One region of the Dyadobacter sp. BHUBP1 genome, then DNA from elsewhere that is predicted to be linked to it. Evidence: riboswitches for the same ligand, from Rfam matches in the RefSeq annotation. Region 1 holds a riboswitch; each other region holds the start of a gene.
What was found. A riboswitch is a leader RNA that binds a small molecule or an ion and turns the genes downstream of it on or off. The one in region 1 is predicted to bind cobalamin.

Region 1 (5,556 bases):
AGAGCCGTTTTTATGAGCGGTTTGTGCGATTTCGGCAGCCTTGTAATACCCGATTTTAGTATTCAAAGCAGTTACCAGCATCAGCGAGTTGTTCACGTGCTTCTTGATATTCTCATGCAAAGGCTCGATACCCACCGCGCAGTTATCGTTGAACGAAACACACACATCGCCAATCAAACGGGCAGAATGCAGGAAGTTGTAAGCCATCAATGGTTTGAAAACGTTCAGTTCGAAATGCCCATTGGAACCACCGATGCCGATCGCCACGTCGTTACCCATTACCTGTGCCGCTACCATGGTCATGGCTTCGCATTGGGTTGGGTTTACTTTTCCCGGCATGATGGAGCTTCCAGGCTCGTTATCCGGAATGTGGATCTCGCCGATACCCGAACGCGGGCCCGACGACAACATCCGAATATCATTCCCGATCTTCATCAGGCTTACAGCAACGGTCTTCAATGCGCCATGCGCCTCTACGATCGCGTCGTGTGCCGCTAATGCCTCAAATTTGTTTTCAGCAGTAACGAATGGCAGGCCTGTCAATGCTGCGATGTGCCGTGCTACATTTTCGGAGTATCCTGGAGGCGTATTAATACCCGTTCCCACCGCGGTACCACCCAATGCGAGTTCAGAAAGGTGTGCCAATGTGTTGTTAATGGCTCTCAAACCATGGTCAAGCTGCGAAACGTAGCCCGAAAATTCCTGGCCCAGAGTCAGCGGTGTAGCGTCCATAAAGTGCGTACGACCGATTTTAACTACATTCTTAAATGCTTCGGATTTCGCTTTCAGCGTGTCACGCAGCTTGGTAATGCCCGGGATCGTAACGTCCACCAGGATTTTGTAGGCCGCAATGTGCATTGCGGTAGGGTAGGTGTCGTTTGACGACTGAGACTTGTTCACATCGTCATTCGGGTGCAAAAACTTCGTTTTGTCAGCCAAATCACCGCCTTGCAGTACGTGCCCGCGGTAGGCGATCACCTCGTTACAGTTCATATTCGACTGCGTTCCGGAACCGGTTTGCCACACCACCAGCGGAAACTGGTCGTCGAGCTGGCCGGTAAGGATCTCGTCGCAAACTTTGCCGATGAGCTCGCTTTTTTCCTGAGGAAGTATGCCGGCTTCGAAGTTGGTGATAGCGGCAGCTTTTTTCAGGTATGCGAAGGCCTTGATAATCTCCTTCGGCATTTTATTGATATCCTGTGCGATAGGAAAGTTCTGGATCGAGCGTTGCGTCTGGGCGCCCCAGTATACGTGTGCAGGCACCTGCACTTCGCCCATCGTGTCTTTTTCTATACGGTATTCCATTTTTGAAGTAGAATGATAATGTAATTGAACAATGTGCGGTAAAGTTAGGCCCGGACTTGCAGTTTCTGGAGTTTTTTATGGATAAATGTTCACGTCTGAAAAAAGAATGTTTAGATTGACGCGCCGAGAACCTAAACCCCACTTTTCATGATACCCAAGATCAGCATTTATCCCGACTATACGCTCATGAGTTCCGCCGCAGCTGAGCGAGTAATCGACCTGATGAACCACAAACCCACATCGGTTATTTGCTTCCCGTCCGGCAGTAGCCCCAAGGGAATGTTCGATGCGTTGGTAGCGGCCAACCAGAACGGCCGTGTCGATTTCTCCCAATGCACTTTCATCGGCCTCGACGAATGGATAGGCCTTGGTGCCGGCGACGACGGCAGTTGTCGTGACCTCCTCGACCGCGATTTTCTGAAACCCGTCGGCCTCCGGCCGGATCAAATTGTCTTCTTCGACGGCAAGGCCTTTGATCCGCAAGCGGAATGCGACCGCATCAACAAAGTCGTGGAAAGCCTGGGTGGTCTCGACCTTATTATATTGGGCGTAGGCATGAACGGCCACCTCGCCCTCAACGAGCCAGGTACCTCCTGGGATACCTACGCCCACATTTCCGAACTCGATACCGTCACAGTGGAAGTAGGTCAGAAGTATTTCAAACAACCCACCATGCTTACCCGGGGCATTACCGTTGGTATCCGGCACATTCTGGAAGCGCGCGCCGCCATTTTGCTTGCCTCGGGAGCAGCCAAAGCCCCGGTAATCCGGCGCGCCCTCGCATTCCCCGTTTCAAAGGATTTCCCGGCGACGGTTTTGCAGAATCATTTGAATGCGGAGTTTATATTGGATGCGGATGCGGCCGGGACGATTTTTTAGCTAATACGAAATCACTTTTATCGCCATTTATTTTACTCCAAATAAGATATTTTATCCTGCCGAAAGGCTAATTTCTACTCACTTCACTGAAATTGGCCGACCATTTACGGCCGAATGCGCCTTCCGCCTAAATTTGACGCAGTTCTTTGTGAACGCCCGTCAATCGGGGTGATGGTTTTTGCTTTTGGATCCCTCAGCCAAAACATAGCAAAACAAAAAGGAACCGTGTGCAATTCACGGGCAGTCGTGCTACTGTAAGTATCCGCTCTGAGCATTCAGGGCCAATTTTTACCCTCGCGTCCCATTGCAGCGCCCCGGCGCGCGAGAAGGGCGGTAAAAATGATACAAGCCAGGAGACTTGCCGTCATCCTCAATGGCTTTTCCCTCACGGGTGGGGAGTAGTCAAGCATTGATTTACCACATTTTATTGCAGTATCACAGGCTACCCGGCTGTTTTGGGGAAACTGTATCTGTTCGTTTCGCAGGGTAGCTACGTGTTGCCGCGATGGAATGAAGTACCGGCGACCGTCCGCAACAGGCGTTTTGTCGGGATGGGAGGGTGTTTTCACAGGGTTTTATTAACTCTTTAAACACAAAAAGTATGTTGTCACACAACCTTGGCTACCCGCGCGTGGGAAGCCTCCGCGAGCTCAAAAAAGCCAACGAACAATTCTGGGCTGGAACGATCGATCGCGATGCATTGCAGAAAGCCGCCCGGAAGATCCGCCACCAGAACTGGGAAACGCAGCAGATTGCAGGCATCAGCCTCATTCCTTCCAATGATTTTTCGCTTTACGACCATGTTCTCGATACCTCGCTGATGGTAGGCGCCATTCCCGAGCGTTACCACCAGTTGGTCGACGGGAAATCGAACAAAGAGCTCGACCTCTATTTCGCAATGGCCCGCGGTTACCAGAAGAACGGGCTGGATATCAATGCGATGGAGATGACGAAATGGTTTGATACCAACTACCACTACCTCGTTCCCGAGTTTGTGAAGGACCAGAAATTCAAGCGGTATTCGGAGAAGGTTTTGCTGGAATTTGAAGATGCATTGCAAAAAGGCATTCAAACCAAACCGGTACTGCTGGGGCCGGTTACCTATTTGCTTTTGGGTAAAGAAAAGGAAAGTGGCTTCGATCGCATTGACCTACTGGACAGCCTTTTACCTGTTTATATATCCATATTAAAAGAACTTGCTGCAAGAGGTGCCGAATGGGTGCAGCTCGATGAGCCGGCATTAGTATTGGATTTGAATGAAAAGGAAAAGCTCGCATTTCTAAGCGCTTACAATCAGATCAGAGAGGCGCTTCCGAAGCTGCGCATTCTGGTAACAACCTATTTCGGGCCGCTAGACGATAATCTGGCAATTGCGACTGCATTACCGGTGGATGCATTGCATTTAGACCTGACACGCGGTGCGGAGACGTTACCACAGATCCTTGCCGACGAAGCATTTGTCTCTTCCACCAAAAAGCTCTCGCTGGGCGTTGTCGACGGCCGGAATATCTGGAAAAACGATTATCAAAAATCGTTAGAATGGATTCAAACAGCTGTAAATGTCCTGGGAGACGAGCGGATTTTGGTGGCACCGTCGTCGTCGTTGCTGCATAGTCCTTATGATCTGGATTTGGAGAAGAATGAGGCAGTACTGACAGCGGAGATTAAAAACTGGCTGGCGTTTGCAAAACAGAAACTGAATGAGGTGACTACATTGGCAAGGCTTGCAGCGGCAGACTATGCGAATGATAGCGCATTTCTGGACAATCAAAAGGCGATTGAAAGCCGCCGTGCTTCCGTATTGATCCACAAACCGGCAGTGAAAGCGCGGGTTAGTGAAGTGCGTGAACGGGATTTCGACCGGCAGAATGCATTTGCCATCCGGCAGGGTATTCAGTTAGAAAAGCTGAAATTGCCATTGTTCCCATCGACAACGATCGGTTCCTTTCCGCAAACGGATGAGGTACGGCAGCTCCGGGCGCAGTTCAAAAAAGGTGCATTGACACTAGACGAGTATGAAACCCGCATTCGGGCGGAAATCGTGGATTCGCTGCGCTGGCAGGAGGAGCTTGGGATCGATGTGCTGGTACACGGCGAATTCGAGCGGAACGATATGGTGGAGTATTTCGGCGAGCAGCTTTCAGGTTTTGTATTTACCCAAAATGGTTGGGTGCAGAGCTACGGCAGCCGGTGCGTGAAGCCGCCGATCATTTATGGGGATGTGGAAAGAGAACAGCCTATGACGGTGAAATGGTCTGCATTTGCACAAGCTAACTCCGAAAAGCTGGTCAAAGGCATGCTTACCGGCCCGGTAACGATCCTGCAATGGTCGTTCGTGCGGGATGACCAGCCGAGGAAGGATACCACATTCCAGATTGCGCTCGCCATACGCGACGAAGTAGTGGATTTGGAAAAGGCAGGTATTAAAGTGATTCAAATCGACGAACCGGCGATCCGCGAAGGCCTGCCATTACGGAAACGCGCCTGGCAAAGCTATCTGAAATGGGCTGTGGACGCATTCCGCCTGAGCGCCGCGGGAGTAGCCGATCAGACGCAGATCCACACGCACATGTGCTACTCGGAGTTTAACGATATTATCGATTCCATTGCTGCCATGGATGCCGACGTGATCACGATCGAGACGTCGCGTTCGCAAATGGAGCTGCTCGACGCGTTCGCACAATTCAATTACCCGAACGAGATTGGTCCCGGTGTGTACGACATCCACTCGCCCCGCGTACCGACGGTGGACGAGATGATCCTTTTGCTCGAAAAGGCATTGAAGGTAATTCCGGCGCGGAATTTGTGGGTGAACCCCGACTGCGGATTGAAGACCCGCAAATGGCCGGAAACCGAAGCCGCTTTGCGTAACATGATTTCTGCGGCTAACTTGCTGCGTGAATCGGTCGCGGTTACTGGATAGCGACGGCGGTCGTTTATAGTCATTTGTTGTCATGTGTAGTCAGATATGGTCAGAAATAGAGAGATGTGATCGCCCCTGACAGCACTTGACTACCCTTGACTACTTATGACACCACCTAACCATTCTTGACAACACTTGACTACTCATGACAACACCTGACCATCCCTGACTACAAATACGCCGAACTTCATTCCCGTTACGACACCAGTAAACCGTTATATTTTGACATTAGAAGATAGAATTTCCGCTTCGGAAACCCGTGTTTTTAAAACCGTTTTCCCTAATAACACCAATCATTACGATACCCTTTTCGGCGGCACGGCGCTGTCGATGATGGACGAGGTTGCATTTATCGCTGCCACACGGTTCTCAAGGTTGCGATGCGTAACGGTATCGTCCGACCGTATTGATTTTACGCACCCCATTCCTGCAGGGACCATTATCGAGCT
Region 2 (5,556 bases), on a different contig from region 1:
GCTTCGGCTACGCATCGCGTTACGTATGATCGACGTGAAACCTGCCGAGGCCACAGAAGCGATCAAAAAGTCGCTGGATCCGGCCAATGGCGGTATTATCAGTACGCAGGAACAAAGTGCCCTGTTCCGCTGGTTGCCTTCGCCGCCGAACAACAACCCGATGAACCAGTCGTTCAAAGTGCGTGTGGATTTCTCGATGTCGAAGCCGTTTATTGATTACCTCAAACTCTACGACGATCCCCGGCTGCCTGTTTTCGCGCAACCGCGCCTGAATACCAATGATTATGTAGGCGAAGTGTACGGGCAGGAAAGCAGTGATGCAAGCTCCAACGGCGACCCGACGTTGGTGAGTTTACCATCGAACTATGCAGTAGGCGCTACTGCCCCGACTATCTGGCTGGATCTGGCCGAAGTGAAATTCATGCTCGCTGAAATCCAGGCCAGGGAGCTGAAAGTCGGGCTTACCGGCACCGCGGCCCAATATTACCAGGAGGGTATCACTGCCTCTATGCGCTTCGCTGGCGTACGCGAGGAAAGCATTACAGTTTACCTCAAAAAAGTGCCTTACAATGCCGCTAAATGGAAGGACAGCATCGGCTCACAGAAATGGATAGCCATGTACACCCAGGGCATTCAGGGCTGGCTCGAACGCCTCCGGCTGGACTTCAAGGACCCGATCACCGGCAAGGCCATTTTCGCCCTCCCTGCGGACGGTTCCCTCGATCCGGACGTTACCGACATCTCCAAGCGTATGACCTACCCACTCGTCGAAGCCTCACTCAACGGCGCGCATTACCGGACCGCGTTGGAGAAACTGGGCGGTAGAAATAGTAAGGGGGCCAGGAATTGGTGGGATAAGTACTAATTATCAGCCGGTCGCAACGGTAACCGTTCGTTGCGACCGGGTTTGGTAATTTTGTTGCATGACAAAAATTTACACACTATCATCAGCCTTTACTTTTAATGCGACGGGTGAAAAAGTAGATGCGGTGGCGTCGCCTGCCAGCCGTTCGGAGATAGTGGCTTCGAGAGGCGCTTTCCAGTTTAATTTCCTTTCTCTTTTGAAGGAGTATACGGTGTACAAACTCCAAGTCGGATCAGATCCTGTCATTCATGGACTTGTTGCTTTCAGGCCGACTCGCGGCAAAAACGTTAGTTGATTTGTACTTTAAAAATGCTTAATTTTAGATATATGGAACGAACAGTGAAAAATAGAAGCTACAAAGAGGTCTCGTGGGAAGATGAAGATCCGAAAGGTCCTATGATGGTCTGGAATGGCCCGAGATCGAAGGAGGATGTCGAATTTATGAGCAATTGGGCGATGGCAAGAAAAATCGAGCTCGAAAAAGAAAAAGCCCAATCGGCCGGTAAAACCGATTAGGCGCTATTATATTAAAAACTCTTCAAATAACGCACGGAAAACGTTCTCCCAGGAAGGTTATAACCGCGTTTCTCGTAGTAATTCTCGTCAGTCACATTGTTTAGTTTCAATGCGACGGTGTGGCCGCCGGGGATTTTGAACTGTGCGGCGAAATCCAACACCATATACTGTGGATATTCGATCTCAGGATTGATAGGATCGGTGTAGTCGATGTCCTTTCTTATTCCGACCGCCCTTCCTGAGAACCGTAGTTGCAGCCATCTCAAATCATCATAAGCCAACCCAAAATTGAAAGTATTGCGGGCGACATTCTGAATGTCGCGGCGTATTTCGGAGGCATCGGTGCCTACGATGAGTTCTTTCGCTTTAATTATGGAATTACCGTTCCAGAATGCCTTCAATGAATAGCGATAATCGCTTTTTGCCCCAAAATCATAAGACAGCTCGGTTTCAAGACCTGTGATTTCAGCATCTGCTGCGTTAACAAATGTGGCGCGGGAAACAATCACGTCGCCGTTTTCCAAAGGCTCGTTTACGACTCTGATGATTTTAGCAATGCGGTTATCGACGTTGGTACTGTAGAACGTCACATTGGCCGCGAAACCGGATTGTGGTTTGTTGAAATCCAGGCCCAGGTCCCAACTCAGGCTGCTTTCGTTTTTCAGGTCAGGATTACCGGCTGTGACGGCAATGCGGCCCTTGGAATCGCGTACTTCGTTGTAACCAGCTACGCTGTATGCGTCGGTGGTGACGAAGGCCCGGCCGATGTTGGCTTTCGCGCGGAGCGATGGCAGAAGGGCATAGGTAGCTCCCAGGCTCGGGCTGGCGAAAGGCGTTGTTTTTTTACCGGCTTTGTAGGTAGGCAGCAACGGCGTTTCGCGTACGTCGAAGGTAACGTGGTCGAGGCGGAGTCCTGGTTGTAACGTAAGTTTTCCAAAATTCAATAATGTCTGTGCGAAGAATGCGCTGGAAATCAATGCGTATTCGGGCTGAGTAGGAGCACGTTCGGTAGTGTCGTTGGTCCAGCGGCGGCTGTTAGTGGATGCATTGAGATAATCGTAGCCCCATATCACCGAATGCCGGCCGAGCTTCCAGACGTCTTTCACCTGTATGCCTTTCCATGCATTATGTCCTTGTGCGGAACGGAATGGCACCACCGGTTTACCCGACACATTCTGGGTGTAGTTTTTGGTGTTCTCTTCCGAAGTATACACTTTCACGCTCGGGCTATGTTGCCCGACTTGCCCGGTTAATGAGATATCAAGCGCCTGACGATCAATATCCTTGGTGCTGGCTTCTGTACTGCCCGAGGACAGCTCTCCTGGTGATTCTACATCCCGCGCCTGGAATTGCTCCCCACACACATCCACCCGCCAGCGATCGTTGATCTGATAACCCAACCTTAACGCACCGGAAAAATAATGCAGCTTGGTGAACGGCCGCCGGTTGCCGTCACCGGTTGTTTCGTCGGTTTCAACGACGGGACGGTCGGTGTAGTTCTTTTGCGCATGTTTGTAGCCGAATGCATTGCGGAGCCAGTTATCCTCACCGATTTTGTAATCCTTGGATCTTTCCAGATAGCTGAATGACAAATCGTAATCCAGTTTGGAAGTAATATTGCCGCCTGTGTTGAGGCCGGCCTGTAATGTCTTGAAACTTCCATATTCCAGGAATGCATTGCCGCCGGGGGTACCTTTGGAGCGTTGGGTAATAACATTGATCACACCGCCCATGGCTTGCGAGCCGTACAGTGACGACGCGGGGCCTTTCAGTACTTCAATCCGTTCAACGCCATTCAGATTGATCTGGGAAAGGTTGGTTGCACCCGCCGGGCGGCCATCGATGAGCAACAGCGTCCGCTGGTTTAATCCTGAAAACTGCGGACGAAATCCCCTGATACCGATGCCGGAAGACAGATTGGGGTACTGGATCACATCCACCGCGGCTGCTTTTCGGACAATATCGGTCAGGTCGGCGGAGGGCGTCATCTGAATATCCTCTTTGGAAATAATATCCAGCTTCTGAGCGATCTTTTCCTTTTTGGTTTCAAAACGGGTGGCAGTTACCACGATCGGATCGAGCAGCTTTTTAGCCGTCGAATCCGCGTTGCTTTCCTGGGCGGATGCTGCCGACTGCGCTACGGTTGAAATGGCTAGTAGTGAGAGCAATAAGCCGCCGACTGAAATGTGGGCGGGGCGGTAGAATTGGGTATACATTGTTAGAATTGAAATGATTCAAAAAGAGTGATACCGCCGATCAGGATCGAAAATACACCGACCAGGTAGTTGACGATCATCAGAAAGCGTTCGCGCTTTCCGGCAAAACGGCCGATGGAAAAGGCGAAAAAATAGCCGTACGCTGACATGGAGAGGATAATGCCGATACTTTGCAGTACAATGATCCAAACGGCGGTCATGGCATCGCGGGCCGCGAGTGTAAGTGCCACTGCGCACGCCCCGCCCGTACCGGCAAGACCGTGCACCATGCCTACCCAGAATGAGCGGCTCACCCTGCGTTCGACTGGCGCCGGTACGGGGGCGTCTGTTTTGAAATTCCGGCGGATCGCCATAATGCCGAGCCAGATCATCAATGGGCCGACTAATAGCTCAACCTGGTCGGCAATGTGCAGCGACATCGTAGATTTGAGCAAAAGCACCAGAACGGCGAATAGAATTAGTGTGAGTGAATGCCCCAGCGCCCAGTGGGAGGATCGCCAAATGAGTTTCCATCGAATGGCCGGGTTCAGTGGGGTCACCCCCGGCTGGGCCGCTCCCGGCCGGACCGCTCCTGGGGCCGCACTATTGTTTTCTTCCGTGGCAAGAACCGAAACCGCAGCCATATGGTCGGGTTCGAAGGAATGCTGCACACCCAGGAGCAGCGAGTCAATAAGCAGATACTGGATCATTTGGATTTCCGCATAAATTAAAACATAACTTATGGGAGAATGCAGGGAGTAGCGCAGCCGCAATGCAGCCTGCCGTTTCCTCTTGCCTTTCTTCCCGAAAGCAAAACCGGATTATTCAACGGCAGGTCTTCTGGCTCGTTCAGCTCTTGCGCCTTCCCAGGAGTAATGATTGAATGACTGAATTTTGAATGATTGAATGATCGAATACTTTTTATTCAATCATTCAAAATTCAATCATTCAAAATTATATCCCAGTGACATCTTACAAGAACATCGTTTAGTGAACTTACAGCAGCGGGTACTGCTCCGGATTTGCACCGGATTCCCTTTTAATCACGCCGGGGGCGCGAACCAATGAATAGACAAAGCTAGGTGTTTTTGTTGGAGATAAGCCAGAAAAATAGCCGAATACCGCTAACTTTACGGCATTAAAAGTTCTTTAACATACTTCTCCAACAGGAAAAGGGATTGCGTATCAACGCATTCCGGGGGAATCGTCGGGGCCACCCATGTGGTGGAGTCACGAGCTGTCGCGCAACTGTAAAGGATTAATGATTGAATGACCGAATGACCGAATGATTGAATATTTACTATTCAATCATTCAATCATCGCACCGGCGACCCGGTCAGTTTTTCAATCATTGAACTAAGCCAGAACACCCATCCTTTTCCTTGTTGACAGTGCTTTCGCGGTATGAAGCAGGGTCTGGTTTGGATATTCGTCGGTTTTCGCCGCTTTGCGGTCCGACGCTCACCTGGCGTGTTGCTGCCTGGGGAGTTCCTTTCTGTTTTCTGCTGATTATTTTGCTTGTCTGTCAGCGCACATCAAATCTTGATTTTTCAGGCTGCTTTGATTTTCGAAGGACTGCGACTGCTGTGAATGATGTTCAGGACTTCAATACGTACCGGCTTGATACGGTAAATGACCAGGTATCTGCCATGTAGCAGGTTCGTTACATGCCGGTTTTAGTCGGAATGAAACGACAGATGGGATGATGAAGATATTCAGAAGAAAGCTGATTGAGTTTCTTGAACCATACGATTTACCTCCTCGTCGGTCATCGGCTGACCGGGAAGCGCGTAGTTGGTTTTCAATGTTTTGATTTTTCCCATAATCAAAAATGATAGGGATTTAACTCAAAAGAAAATAGGTGTCCAGAAGATAGTAACCTCATGACTAACCCAAAATCCAGTTTTCTAATCTCCGCGCCGTCCAGTAATTCGGGCAAGACTACTTTGACCCTCGGGCTACTGCGTGCGTTGCGGGAGC
Region 3 (5,556 bases), on a different contig from region 1:
GCAACGGCCGAAATAAGCACCGAAAAAGGCGGTTTCTCAGCAACAGGCTTTGCTTTGCTATCGGTATCACGCGAGTAAGGGAGCATATAAATGACAAAAACCGGCATAAGCCTGCTCAACGCGTGCCCGCTAATCAGCACGCCAATGACGGCACTTTCCTGGCCAACAATCGATTGCAGCAGTGCGAACTTCAATGCAAGAATTAATATCAAGCCCACGGAAGCATAGGTACCTACGCGGCTGTCTTTCATGATTTCCAGGATCTTTTCACGCGTCCATCCGCCTCCGAAACCGTCACACACGTCCGCAAAACCATCTTCGTGAAATGCGCCGGTCAAGAGAATGGAAATGGCCATGGAGCACAGAACGGCTATCGATGGGTTCGTGAGGTAATCCGCCACGGCCCAGACTATTCCGGCAGTCAGGCCTACAATCCAGCCAACGAGCGGCAGATAAGCTGTCGCCAGACTCAGGTTTTCAGGCCGGTAAACCAGCCACTTCGGCGCAGGCAACCGGGTGTAGAATTGCAGTGCTGTGAAAAACAGATCCAGCTGATGACGAACGTAGGACATCGGTTATCGATTTTAAGCAGACCTCTCCGTTTTCTGGCTTACGCCTGCACTTTCAAAACTCGCCATTTCATTCAGAAACGCAACCGCACTTTGCAGCAGTGGATAAGCGAGCGCACAGCCAGTCCCTTCCCCGAGACGCATATCCAGTTTTAACAATGCATCTGCACCCATTGATTGAAGCAGCAGACGGTGTCCTCTTTCATCGGATTGATGGCAAAAAACCGCATATCGCTGAACCGACGGGTCTATTTTAAAAGCAGACAAATAACTGACAGATGCAATAAAGCCATCCACCAGCACAAGCATGCCCAACCGCGCAGCTTCCAGCATCGCACCGCACATCATGGCGATCTCAAACCCGCCGAACGTAGCCAATACCGATTCAGCATCGTTACGTACATGCTGATGATGTTCCAACGCTTTGGTGAGTACTGCTATCTTTCTGCCCAACTGCTCCTCGTCTAGTCCCGTCCCCCTCCCTACGCATTCGGATACGGGGATATTCAACAAGCGGCTCATGATCGCCGACGCCGAAGAGGTGTTTCCAATGCCCATTTCACCAAAACCAATCACATTACAGCCCGTCTGCTGCACTTTCCGGACTAGCACGGCTCCTTTTTCCAGACATTGACGGCATTCGGCGTTAGTCATCGCGGGTTGTTGCGCAAAGCTTTTAGTACCAAAGTTGACCTTTGCGTCGACCAGCCTTTCATTTTGACCAAAATCATAATCCACGCCTGCATCTACCAACAACAGGTTAATGCCATGCTGCCGTGTAAAAACATTGATTGCCGCGCCACCGCCGATGAAGTTGAGCACCATCTGCGGGGTAACCTCCGACGGATAGGCACTCACACCCTCCGAGGCTATCCCATGACTGGCTGCAAAAACAATGATATGCGGGTTGACCAGCTCCGGCGACAACGTATCTTGTACCGAAGCAATCTGAAATGCCAGTTTTTCAAGAATCCCCAAAGCGCCCTGCGGCTTGGTTTTCAAATCAATTTTCGCTTGAATTTCCTGACTGGTAATCGTAGCGGTATGCATAGTTATTGGATTGTTTTTAAGATTAATGGAAGTCCCGACACCAGCATAATCGCCTCTTGTGCAGCAGCAGCCACATACTGATTGGCCCAGCCTTGCAAATCGGTAAATTTCCGGCCTGCTTCGGTTTCTGCATGGACACCCATGCCTATTTCGTTGGAAATGATGATCAAAGTGGCATCAACAGTCAATAGCGCATCGACTTCTGCTTTGAATGCCGCCAGCGCTTTTTCAATATCGTATTCAAACGCGACAAACAGATTGGTCAGCCACAATGTAACACAGTCGACCACAGCTACTCTTCCGGCCAGCGGCAACAGGTGAATATCCCGCTCGCTTTCCAGCGCTGTCCATTCCGGCCCCCGCTCGTCCTGATGCCGTTTCACCCGTCGGCCAAAATCCTCGTCCCAAATCCTGGATGTAGCCACATATACCGGATTAGCACTTTTTTGCAAAGCGAGATCCATCGCAAACCTGCTTTTGCCACTCCGGACGCCGCCGGTCACATAGATGATCATGACGGTTCAGCGTTTTTGAAACGCTTGTATAGAAACAGTTGCCATTTTTCTTCCGCCACCCCTGCTTTGTCCATCTCGGCACGAGCGAGCGTGAAAAACAGGTCCGAAAGGCGGTTGATATAGGCCGGGATCGCTTCATGCACCTCATCGGTTTTGATCAGCGACACCAACCGGCGCTCTCCCCGGCGCATTTGCGTACGTGCGATGTGGCAAAGTGCCGATACCTCATTCCCGCCCGGCAGCAGAAAATAGTCCGAAGGCGAAGTCATAGCAGCTTCCAGCGCGTCGATCCACTCCTCACAAAAAGCGGCGCCATCCACCGGCATCGGGTTTTTATTCTCCTTTTTGGCATCCGATGGCCGTGCCAGGTGCGACATCATATCCATCAGGTCCTTTTGGATTTTATGCAAATTGGACTGCCATTCATGCCCGGCACCGAGCTTTACCCGTAAAAGCCCGATCGTCGAATTCGCTTCATCGAGCGTCCCGATGCATTCGATGCGCACATCGTCCTTGCTCACCCTGCTCCCGCCAAATAGCCCGGTGGTGCCTTTATCGCCCTTTTTGGTATATATTTTCATTTAATTAATTGATTTATAATAGATCAACTCGTGATTCGGTAATAGCTCCGGGTGGATAATACGGATCAGATCGGCCAGTACCAAATGCGGGTTTACCGCGCCGGACTCCCAGTAATCGTTGGCCCCCTGCGCATTCATGCGTTTGTTATAGCTGTAAATGTGATTGGTTTTAAATGCCTTGAAATCCGCATAACGGATATCTCGCGCGAGGACGTCCTTCTTCGTCTGTACATTTCCGATACTTACATTCAGCCAGAAGTCGGCCTGCAATGCAATGGGATAAACGGTTTCAAAACTGAGTGGCAAGCTTCCGGTTGCCTTTGTTCCGGACCAATGATACGAGGCGCCCGCGTCCTGGAAGAAGCGGTTTACGTAACTATCACCATTTGGAACATTCCACGCGTCTTTGGAATTCATTCCGGTAATCAGGCTCGGGCGCATTTTTAGATTTTGGGTCAGACGGGCCAGTCGTTCGTACTCTTGCTCGACGTTAGCGAACTTCCTATTCACTTCCCCTTCCTTATTGATCAACGCTGCCAGGAGTTTCACCCACTCCGCCCTACCCAGCGGCGTCGTTTCCACCCATTCCGAATTGACCATTACCGGTATCCCCGCCTGATGCAGTGATTCGTAACGGCTAACCTTCGAAACGGGGTTCCCTGTCGCCATAATGAGGTCCGGATGCATGCTTACCAGCAGTTCCTCATTGAGCCCCTGATCCTTTCCTACTTCGACAACCTTGCCCAATTTAATGCGATCAAGTACTTTGGCGGAAGAGACATATTTGAGGTTACCCATACCTGTAAGAATATCCTCACAATCCAAAAAGCCAATCAACCCGATGTGCAGTGACGACATTGCCACCATGCTTCGCACGGGAATTTCGATGAGCTGGCTGTCTTTGTACCCGATCGGTCGCGGCTTTCCACGTTGTACCAGCACATACGTGAGCGTGTCCGTCGATTTTTCGAACGGGCTCATGATCTTGACTACCTTGTAATATTTATGATAAGTAATTTTAAAGCCTTTGGCGTGGGCCACTTTGGCTTTTTCAGGAAACAGGTCGGGGCCTGAATAATGGGAATCGCCTTTTTCGTAAAGCGATGACGAAGTGCTGCAACTAGCCAACAAGCGGCACAGCAGCAGGGCTGCAAGTATTTTTCTGATAATCATGTAGTCACCGGCCTTTCTTCCGAAAGCCATATTAACAATGTTTGCAGGCAGGTCTTCTGACTCGTTCAGGTCGTTGGCGCCTTCCCGGGTTAGTGAGTGAATGAGTCAATGAATGAATGACTGAATGCTTTTTAATTACAAACATTCACTTATTCACTCATTCGCACATTCACTCATTGTAATCCCAGTGGCACAATTGCCAGGACCGTTAGTGAACTTACAGCAGCGGAGACTGTTCCGGATTCCCACCGGATTCCCTTTTAATCACGCATGACGCGTGTACCTGGATGACCGCAAAACTAGCAATATTTTATTGGTTATCATTGCAGAGTTTCATTTACACACACGCTTCATGCAACGCGACGACACTCTCTGGAAATCGATCCTGGAAGATATTTTCGAAGATTTCCTGCTCTTCTTCTACCCGAACGCAGCTTCCTATTTCGATTTCTCCAAAGATTTCGAATACCTCGATAAAGAGCTGGAACAATTATTCCCGCCGGAGGATAATTCGTACCAGACCCGCTTTGTAGACAAACTTGTAAAAGTGTATTGCCAAAACGGCGACAACGAATGGATACTCGTGCACATCGAGGTGCAGGGCTACCATGATCCCCATTTCAATCGCCGAATGTTTACTTATTACTCCCGGATACTCGATAAGTATGACAAACCTGTCACGGCATTCGCCATTTTCACGGAGAACAATGCGGCGTTTAGGCCTTGTGAATATTACAGGGAATTTATGGGAACGAGTATTTTGTACAGGTTTAACGCATTCAAAATCCTGGAACAAGACGAGCAGATGTTGCGGGAAAGTGACAATCCGTTTGCTGTAGTGGTGTTGACGGCTCTGATTGCATTGAAATGCAAACATATTACCGAGGACGAAATACTTGCTATTAAATTAACACTTGCCAGGAATCTTCTCGGCAAAGGATTTTCAAAGAGAAAAATCTCTAAGTTAATGAATTTTCTTCGCTACTATATCCGCTTTGAAAAGGTTGAAGCAATCGCTAAATTTGACCATATCATCAGTCACTTAACTAATCGATCGACGACAATGGGTATCGAAGAATTTCTGTTGGATAGAGCAAAAAAAGAGGGGGAGAACAACAAAGCAACAGAACTAATAACCAATCTATTAAGAGAAACGTCGTTCACAGTAGAGGTAATCGCACGTCTGGCGGGTGTATCGCCCGAATTTGTAACCGAAATCAAACTGGGCAAGACATCTCGACTGCCCAACTGACCAGGATAACTATCAGCACCATCGCCAAACAGGTCCGCTGATTGACACTTGCCGCTCTTGCGATTTCCTGCGGTTCAATTACCCGGTCATTCTCCCCGATAAACGGCTTGTCGACTACCTGCCCGTGATAGACATTCGCCCCGCCGAAGCGGCAATCCAAAATCCCAGCTAATGCTGCTTCGGGATACCCGGCGTTCGGGCTTTTATGTCTGTGCCCGAATTTGAAGACAAATCGCAATCCACGCCTGCTTCCTGTCACTAAAACCATCAGCAAGGCCGTCAGCCTGGCAGGCATAAAATTTGCCACATCATCCAGCCTTGCCCCAGATTTCCCGAACCATTCATAGCGCTCGCTGCGGTAACCCAGCATGGAATCCATCGTATTGATCATCTTGTAAGCCATCATACCCGGAACG
Region 4 (5,556 bases), on a different contig from region 1:
TTCATTGATTTATTGAGAATCGTAACTAAAGGTTAAACTTAATGCAAAACTTCTTCCCGGCATCGCATTATTTCTGACATTTAAATAAAACGTGTCGGTGAGGTTGCGGACTTGCCCCTGTAAAATGAGCTTGAATTTGTAAAAGGTAAAGCTCGTTTCGGCCAGCAGGTTTACCAGGCCATAACCGTCCAGAAACTGTGAATTGTCGAAGGTTGTATAGCGCTTGCTGGCCGCCTGTAACTGTCCCGTAAGCTTCGTGGACTTGAACTGCACGAATGCATTTGCATTAACCGTATGTTCAGGTACAAATACCAATTGTTTGCCTACAATATCCTGCGAGTAATTGTCGTAGGCCTTCTCCTGGCTGCTTTTGTTGAATGCATAACCCACGTCCAGTCCTGTTCGCCAGAAACCGGTTTGTCGCTGATAGCCCAGTTGCAATTCAATTCCCCGGGCCAGTACCTGTTGCAGATTTTCGACCCGGTAGCTTCTCGATGGATTCCAGTAAGTCCAGTCTTTAATTCGGTTATGGTAAAAAGTTGCGGTGGTTCTTAGCGTGCCGCCGAAAGCCGCTTTAAATATCTGTTCAAGGCCGATTTCCTTATTCCAACCCGTTTCGGGGTGGACATCCGGGTTACCGAGGTCCTTCCAGTAGCGTTCGTTCAAAGTGGGCACCCGGTAGCTGCGGCCATAGGAGCCTTTCAAGGTAAGGTTGTAAAGCGCTTTTTGAATGAAACTATATTCCACACCAACCGACGGTGTGAACGGTGGATTGAAACCCGTAACGAGGCCCTGCCTAAGGTTAATGGAAGTAGTAATCCGCGCTGTCGGTTGCCAGCGGGTGAGCAGGAAGAAGTCCGTGCGGTTCTCGCTCGCTGGCGAGAGCGCGTATCCCGGTACGCGTGAACGATAATGCGTCCATTCTCCCCCGGTTTTAAGGTGAATAGGATTGATATTGTTGCCAAGATTTAGCAGAAAATCCTTTTCTATTCTCGAAGCGAACTTATCCGTTATTGAATGGTCGGGGTGGGAGAGGTCACCTTTGGCATAATCTATGATGTCGCGTACCCAGGCGGTGCGTAGCGTGAGCGTCCGGACCTGATAGCGGAACATCGTACGATAGGCCGTAGTTTGGGTCATTTCACGACCTTGGATATCGTCGGGCGTCAGCGTCAGTTTATTGTCGGTGAGCCAGATGTGTGCGGAAATTTCCTGGTCGTTTTGTCCGTGGAGGAACAGGTCCTGTACAATGCCTTTTTGAAAAGTTTCGGTAGGCAAGAGTGCGTAAGTGTTCCGGGTTGGTTTGGGGTAATCGTTGTTCATCCTGCCATAGTAAAGTGCCGTTTTCCCTGAGAAAGCCCATTGGTTGTTTAGTGGCACTAGATAGCGGATATCTGTTCGGCTCTGATGGTTATTGAAGCTATCATATTGTCCGCCATCAGACACATGAAACGGCGTTGCCGATGCGCGGCTGTCAAGCAAAATACTTCCGCCCACGGCATCGGAGCCCACAACACTCGCCGCGGAGCCGTACTGAACCGAAAGCTGGTCGAAACCCGCCACGGGAATGGTGGAGAAGTCCGTTTGTCCGAGGGTAGGCGCATTGATGTTGAGCCCGTTCCATAGGACAGCAGTATGGTTGGCGGAGGTGCCCCGGAACGAGGCGGTATTGAGCTGGCCCGGCCCGTAATTTTTAAATGCAATCGGGGTATAAGCGGATAACACGTCACCGATATTCTGATAGCGTACCTGCGCGAGCGAAGCGGAGTCGATGCGCTGGATTTTCAGGCCGCTCATAAATTTTTGAGGGACAAATCCCTTCACGATGACGGGGTCGAGAGCAATGGAGTCTTTTTGTGCATAAACCGGCAGTGTCAGCGCAAAACTTGCCCATAACATCCAGCATCCCACAAGTCTTAAGTTGGTAAACACTCTAAATCGCAATGATTGGCGGCGATCTTCTGTTTTTCCTCCGAAAACGGTCCGATCAAAATGCTCTGGCAGGTCTCCTGGCTCGTCTTTCGCACCCGGAGCCTTCCCGTCGCAGGACAGTGGCACGAAGAATCGGGCACGTGTTGGCAGACTTACAGTTGCGGGGACAGCTTCCGGTGCTAACGGAATTCCCTATTAAGCCTAATCGCTGACTAGAAGCAGCTTATGGCACCAAGCGGGTGCAAAGGTAGGTATTTCCCCCGACTTTCCGTTGTGTACGATAACCGCTATCTTTGCAGCAAATTCTGATTGCTTTTGGCCGCTTCTACTGAAAATTTCCCGACCGCATCCTCCCTGAAAGGCATTTACCTTATGCTCGGCGCCGCATTTTTTTTCTCGCTTACGTCGGCGATCTCGAAATGGCTGGGAAGGGAGTTCCATATTGTACAGCTGGTTTTTTTCAGGAACATTGTTGGGGTGGTTTTTATCATTAGCAGCATCTGGCAACGGCCGCTGAGGCAGGAGGGCGGAAAGTTGGGACTGCTTATTTTCAGAGGTGTAGTAGGAACATTGTCGCTGTACATGCTATTTTATGCAATCCAGACGCTTGGACTCGGCCGGGCTTCTACCTACCAATATACTTACCCAATTTTTCTGGCGCTTTTCTCCTGGCTGCTCATCGGAGAAACACTGAATGGCAAGGAATGGATGGCTATATTCGTTGGTTTTACCGGTATTCTGTTCGTGTTCCGGCCCGATCTTTCGTCGTCGCTGCGGGATAATGCATTAGGTTTGGGCAATGCACTGTTGACGGCCATTTCTTACTTGTCCATCCGCCAGCTTGGTGTCGTGTACGACACGCGCGCGATCATCCTTTCATTTATGCTCAGCGGGATTGTAATGCCTATTTTGTCGATGCTGGTCGGTACGTATTATCCTATGGAGCATTTGGATTTTCTGATAGGTACATTCAGATGGCCGGAGAATACCTGGCAATGGCTGGGTTTTCTCGCATTAGGGTTTACGGCGCTTTTGGGACAAAAAATGCTTACGCAATCATTTACTTACGATAAAGCCGGGCGCGTCGCTGTGGTGGGTTATTCCAATATTCTTTTTTCGGTGCTGATCGGCTTTCTGATGGGAGAGGCGATTCCGACGCTTTCTATGCTGACGGGCATGTTGCTAATCATTACAGGAGGCATTCTGGTGTCTCTGGCAAAAACTAAGAATGCTTAAAGCCGCTCATTGAATGCAAGCCGGTTCATGAAGGGATCGACTACCGTTACCGAAATGGCATTCCATGGCTCCTGTTCGAGTCCCGGGCGATTGTATTTGTATTGCTTTTCATTGAGTTCCTTGTGGAAATCACGCACGCCAGTGCATTCGATGAAGACTTTGGCGCCCGGTGTGCAATCGCCATGGTGTTCGGAGAGGTGGAGCGTCAGGTCTCCGCGCGAAACTTGCATGTAGAGCGGTGCATCGTCGGAAAACCGGTGTTCCCAGTCGACCTGGAAGCCGAGCCAGCCGATGTAAAATTCCCGTGCTTTGGTTTCGTCAAAAATGCGTAAAATTGGGATGACTTTGCTGGCTTCCATGTTATTATGCTTTGGCACCTGACGCGCAGTCCGTGCCATGATTTGTGAAAGAGATTTGTCTAAGAGCAAGAAATCTAAAAAATTACTATGAAACGACTCCTGTCAATACTGATAATATTTCCCGTAATGCTGGTATTCCTTGCCGGTTTCAAAGCCGATACGGGTAAAAGGCGTGCAGCCGCCGAAGGTATTCAGTGGCTGACCATCGAAGAGGCATATGCCAAAATTCAGAAGGAGCCCCGCAAGATCCTGATCGACGTCTACACCGACTGGTGCGGATGGTGCAAAGTGATGGATCGCGAAACGTTCAAAGACAAAGCCGTTACCGAATATATCAACAAGAAATATTACGCCGTAAAGCTCGATGCAGAGCAAAAGGGAACGATCAAATTGGGCGACAAGCAGTTCAAATACCTTGAACAGGGCGGTCGCGGCATCCATGAAATCGCATTGGCATTAACGAATAATCAGCCGAGCTATCCCACAACGGTTTTTCTGGACGATCAATTTAACATGATCCAGCCACTAGCCGGTTACCTGAAAGCGAAAGAATTCCATCAGATCATTACCTTTTTCGGAGAGGATTACCATAAAAAGCAGGACTTCGAAAGCTATAAAGCGAAGACTTACGGCACTTTGTATCCTGCGAAATAGGCGTAAGTTAACTCACTCAGCTTCCTTATAAAGAGATGAAAAAGCCCAAAATAGTTCTGGACGTTATAAGGGAAGAGCAAGGTTTTAGCGCCATTGCTGATATTGCCGACAAATTTATTGGCACGCAGGGCGATAGTATGGAAGAATTAAAACAAACCATCCTCGAAGTGGTCAATCTGACTTTCTCCGAGGATGGTTTGACTTATAGTATGGATGAGATCGAACTAAGGTAACCTATCGAAAGACCTGAAACTTCGCTTCATTAAGTTAAAGGACAACATTCCTAAACGGCTTCTCCTTCCTGCATTCTTTCGGCATTCTCAGCGATACGCAGTTTTTCGATCAGCTCGGCGATATCTCCTTCCATTACAGCAGGGAGATTATAAACCGTGTAACCAATGCGGTGGTCGGTAATGCGGCTTTGGGGGTAGTTGTAGGTGCGGATTTTATCGGAGCGGTCGCCGCTGCCCACCATGGATTTCCGCTGCGAACTGATCGCGTCATTGTGTTTCTTCAACTCGATCTCGTACAGGCGCGAGCGGAGCACGCTTAATGCGCGTTCCTTGTTTTTGAGCTGCGAGCGTTCGTCCTGGCAGCTTACCACCAGTCCGGACGGAATGTGGGTAAGACGTACCGCGGAATAAGTCGTGTTTACCGATTGTCCACCCGCACCTGACGATTGGAAAGTATCGATACGGACATCATTCATATTGATCTGCACATCCACCTCTTCCGCTTCCGGCAGGACTGCCACTGAAGCCGCAGATGTGTGAATGCGGCCCTGAGATTCTGTCGCGGGGACACGCTGTACGCGGTGTACTCCCGATTCGAACTTCATTTTGCCGTACACATCCTCTCCTTCGACTTTACAGATAATCTCTTTATAACCGCCGTTGGTACCTTCGGTATAATCCATTACGGATGACCGCCAGCCCATTTTCTCGAAAAAGCGCTGATACATTCTGAAAAGGTCGCCGGCAAAAATAGCAGCTTCGTCGCCACCGGTACCGCCGCGAATTTCCAGGATGATGTTCCGGCTGTCGTTAGGATCTTTCGGGATAAGTAGCTCCTTAATGGTCTGTTCGAGCTCTTCCAGTTTGGGAGTCAGTTCATCCAGCTCCTCTTTGGCCATTTCGCGCAGATCTTCGTCTTTTTCAGTCGCTATAAGTTCTTTGGTACCGGCAATATCCTTCTGCAACTTCTGATAAAGTGCATATTGCTCCACGATCTTGCCAAGGTCCTTGTATTCCTTGCTGATCTTGGAATAACGTGCAGAATCGGAGACTACTTCCGGTTGTATGATTTGTTGAGAAACCTCTTCAAACCGTTCTTTTATAGCTTCTAATTTATCGATCATCTTTATTGAATATCTTTG

Region 2: it holds a riboswitch for cobalamin, as region 1 does, so the genes downstream of both, ACQ4MZ_RS23115 (hypothetical protein) here and metE (5-methyltetrahydropteroyltriglutamate--homocysteine S-methyltransferase) in region 1, are expected to answer to the same signal.
Region 3: it holds a riboswitch for cobalamin, as region 1 does, so the genes downstream of both, ACQ4MZ_RS23075 (ABC transporter substrate-binding protein) here and metE (5-methyltetrahydropteroyltriglutamate--homocysteine S-methyltransferase) in region 1, are expected to answer to the same signal.
Region 4: it holds a riboswitch for cobalamin, as region 1 does, so the genes downstream of both, ACQ4MZ_RS07315 (TonB-dependent receptor plug domain-containing protein) here and metE (5-methyltetrahydropteroyltriglutamate--homocysteine S-methyltransferase) in region 1, are expected to answer to the same signal.

The regions. Positions count from the first base shown of each region.
Region 1 is NZ_JBOBIH010000001.1:569,745-575,300, forward strand. It holds gene fumC (class II fumarate hydratase) at 1-1,305, opposite strand, end outside; gene ACQ4MZ_RS02470 (6-phosphogluconolactonase) at 1,453-2,184, shown strand; cobalamin riboswitch at 2,340-2,564, shown strand; gene metE (5-methyltetrahydropteroyltriglutamate--homocysteine S-methyltransferase) at 2,786-5,107, shown strand; gene ACQ4MZ_RS02480 (acyl-CoA thioesterase) at 5,330-5,556, shown strand, end outside.
Region 2 is NZ_JBOBIH010000006.1:230,636-236,191, reverse strand. It holds gene ACQ4MZ_RS23135 (SusD/RagB family nutrient-binding outer membrane lipoprotein) at 1-865, shown strand, start outside; gene ACQ4MZ_RS23130 (hypothetical protein) at 935-1,111, opposite strand; gene ACQ4MZ_RS23125 (hypothetical protein) at 1,193-1,381, shown strand; gene ACQ4MZ_RS23120 (TonB-dependent receptor plug domain-containing protein) at 1,393-3,597, opposite strand; gene ACQ4MZ_RS23115 (hypothetical protein) at 3,600-4,286, opposite strand; cobalamin riboswitch at 4,390-4,657, opposite strand; gene ACQ4MZ_RS23110 (cobyrinate a,c-diamide synthase) at 5,460-5,556, shown strand, end outside.
Region 3 is NZ_JBOBIH010000006.1:214,660-220,215, forward strand. It holds gene ACQ4MZ_RS23055 (adenosylcobinamide-GDP ribazoletransferase) at 1-572, opposite strand, end outside; gene cobT (nicotinate-nucleotide--dimethylbenzimidazole phosphoribosyltransferase) at 585-1,619, opposite strand; gene ACQ4MZ_RS23065 (bifunctional adenosylcobinamide kinase/adenosylcobinamide-phosphate guanylyltransferase) at 1,622-2,134, opposite strand; gene ACQ4MZ_RS23070 (cob(I)yrinic acid a,c-diamide adenosyltransferase) at 2,131-2,715, opposite strand; gene ACQ4MZ_RS23075 (ABC transporter substrate-binding protein) at 2,716-3,918, opposite strand; cobalamin riboswitch at 3,918-4,190, opposite strand; gene ACQ4MZ_RS23080 (hypothetical protein) at 4,241-5,140, shown strand; gene cbiB (adenosylcobinamide-phosphate synthase CbiB) at 5,106-5,556, opposite strand, start outside.
Region 4 is NZ_JBOBIH010000002.1:132,428-137,983, forward strand. It holds gene ACQ4MZ_RS07315 (TonB-dependent receptor plug domain-containing protein) at 10-1,932, opposite strand; cobalamin riboswitch at 1,983-2,183, opposite strand; gene ACQ4MZ_RS07320 (DMT family transporter) at 2,248-3,168, shown strand; gene ACQ4MZ_RS07325 (glyoxalase superfamily protein) at 3,165-3,566, opposite strand; gene ACQ4MZ_RS07330 (thioredoxin family protein) at 3,615-4,181, shown strand; gene ACQ4MZ_RS07335 (hypothetical protein) at 4,217-4,414, shown strand; gene prfA (peptide chain release factor 1) at 4,465-5,538, opposite strand.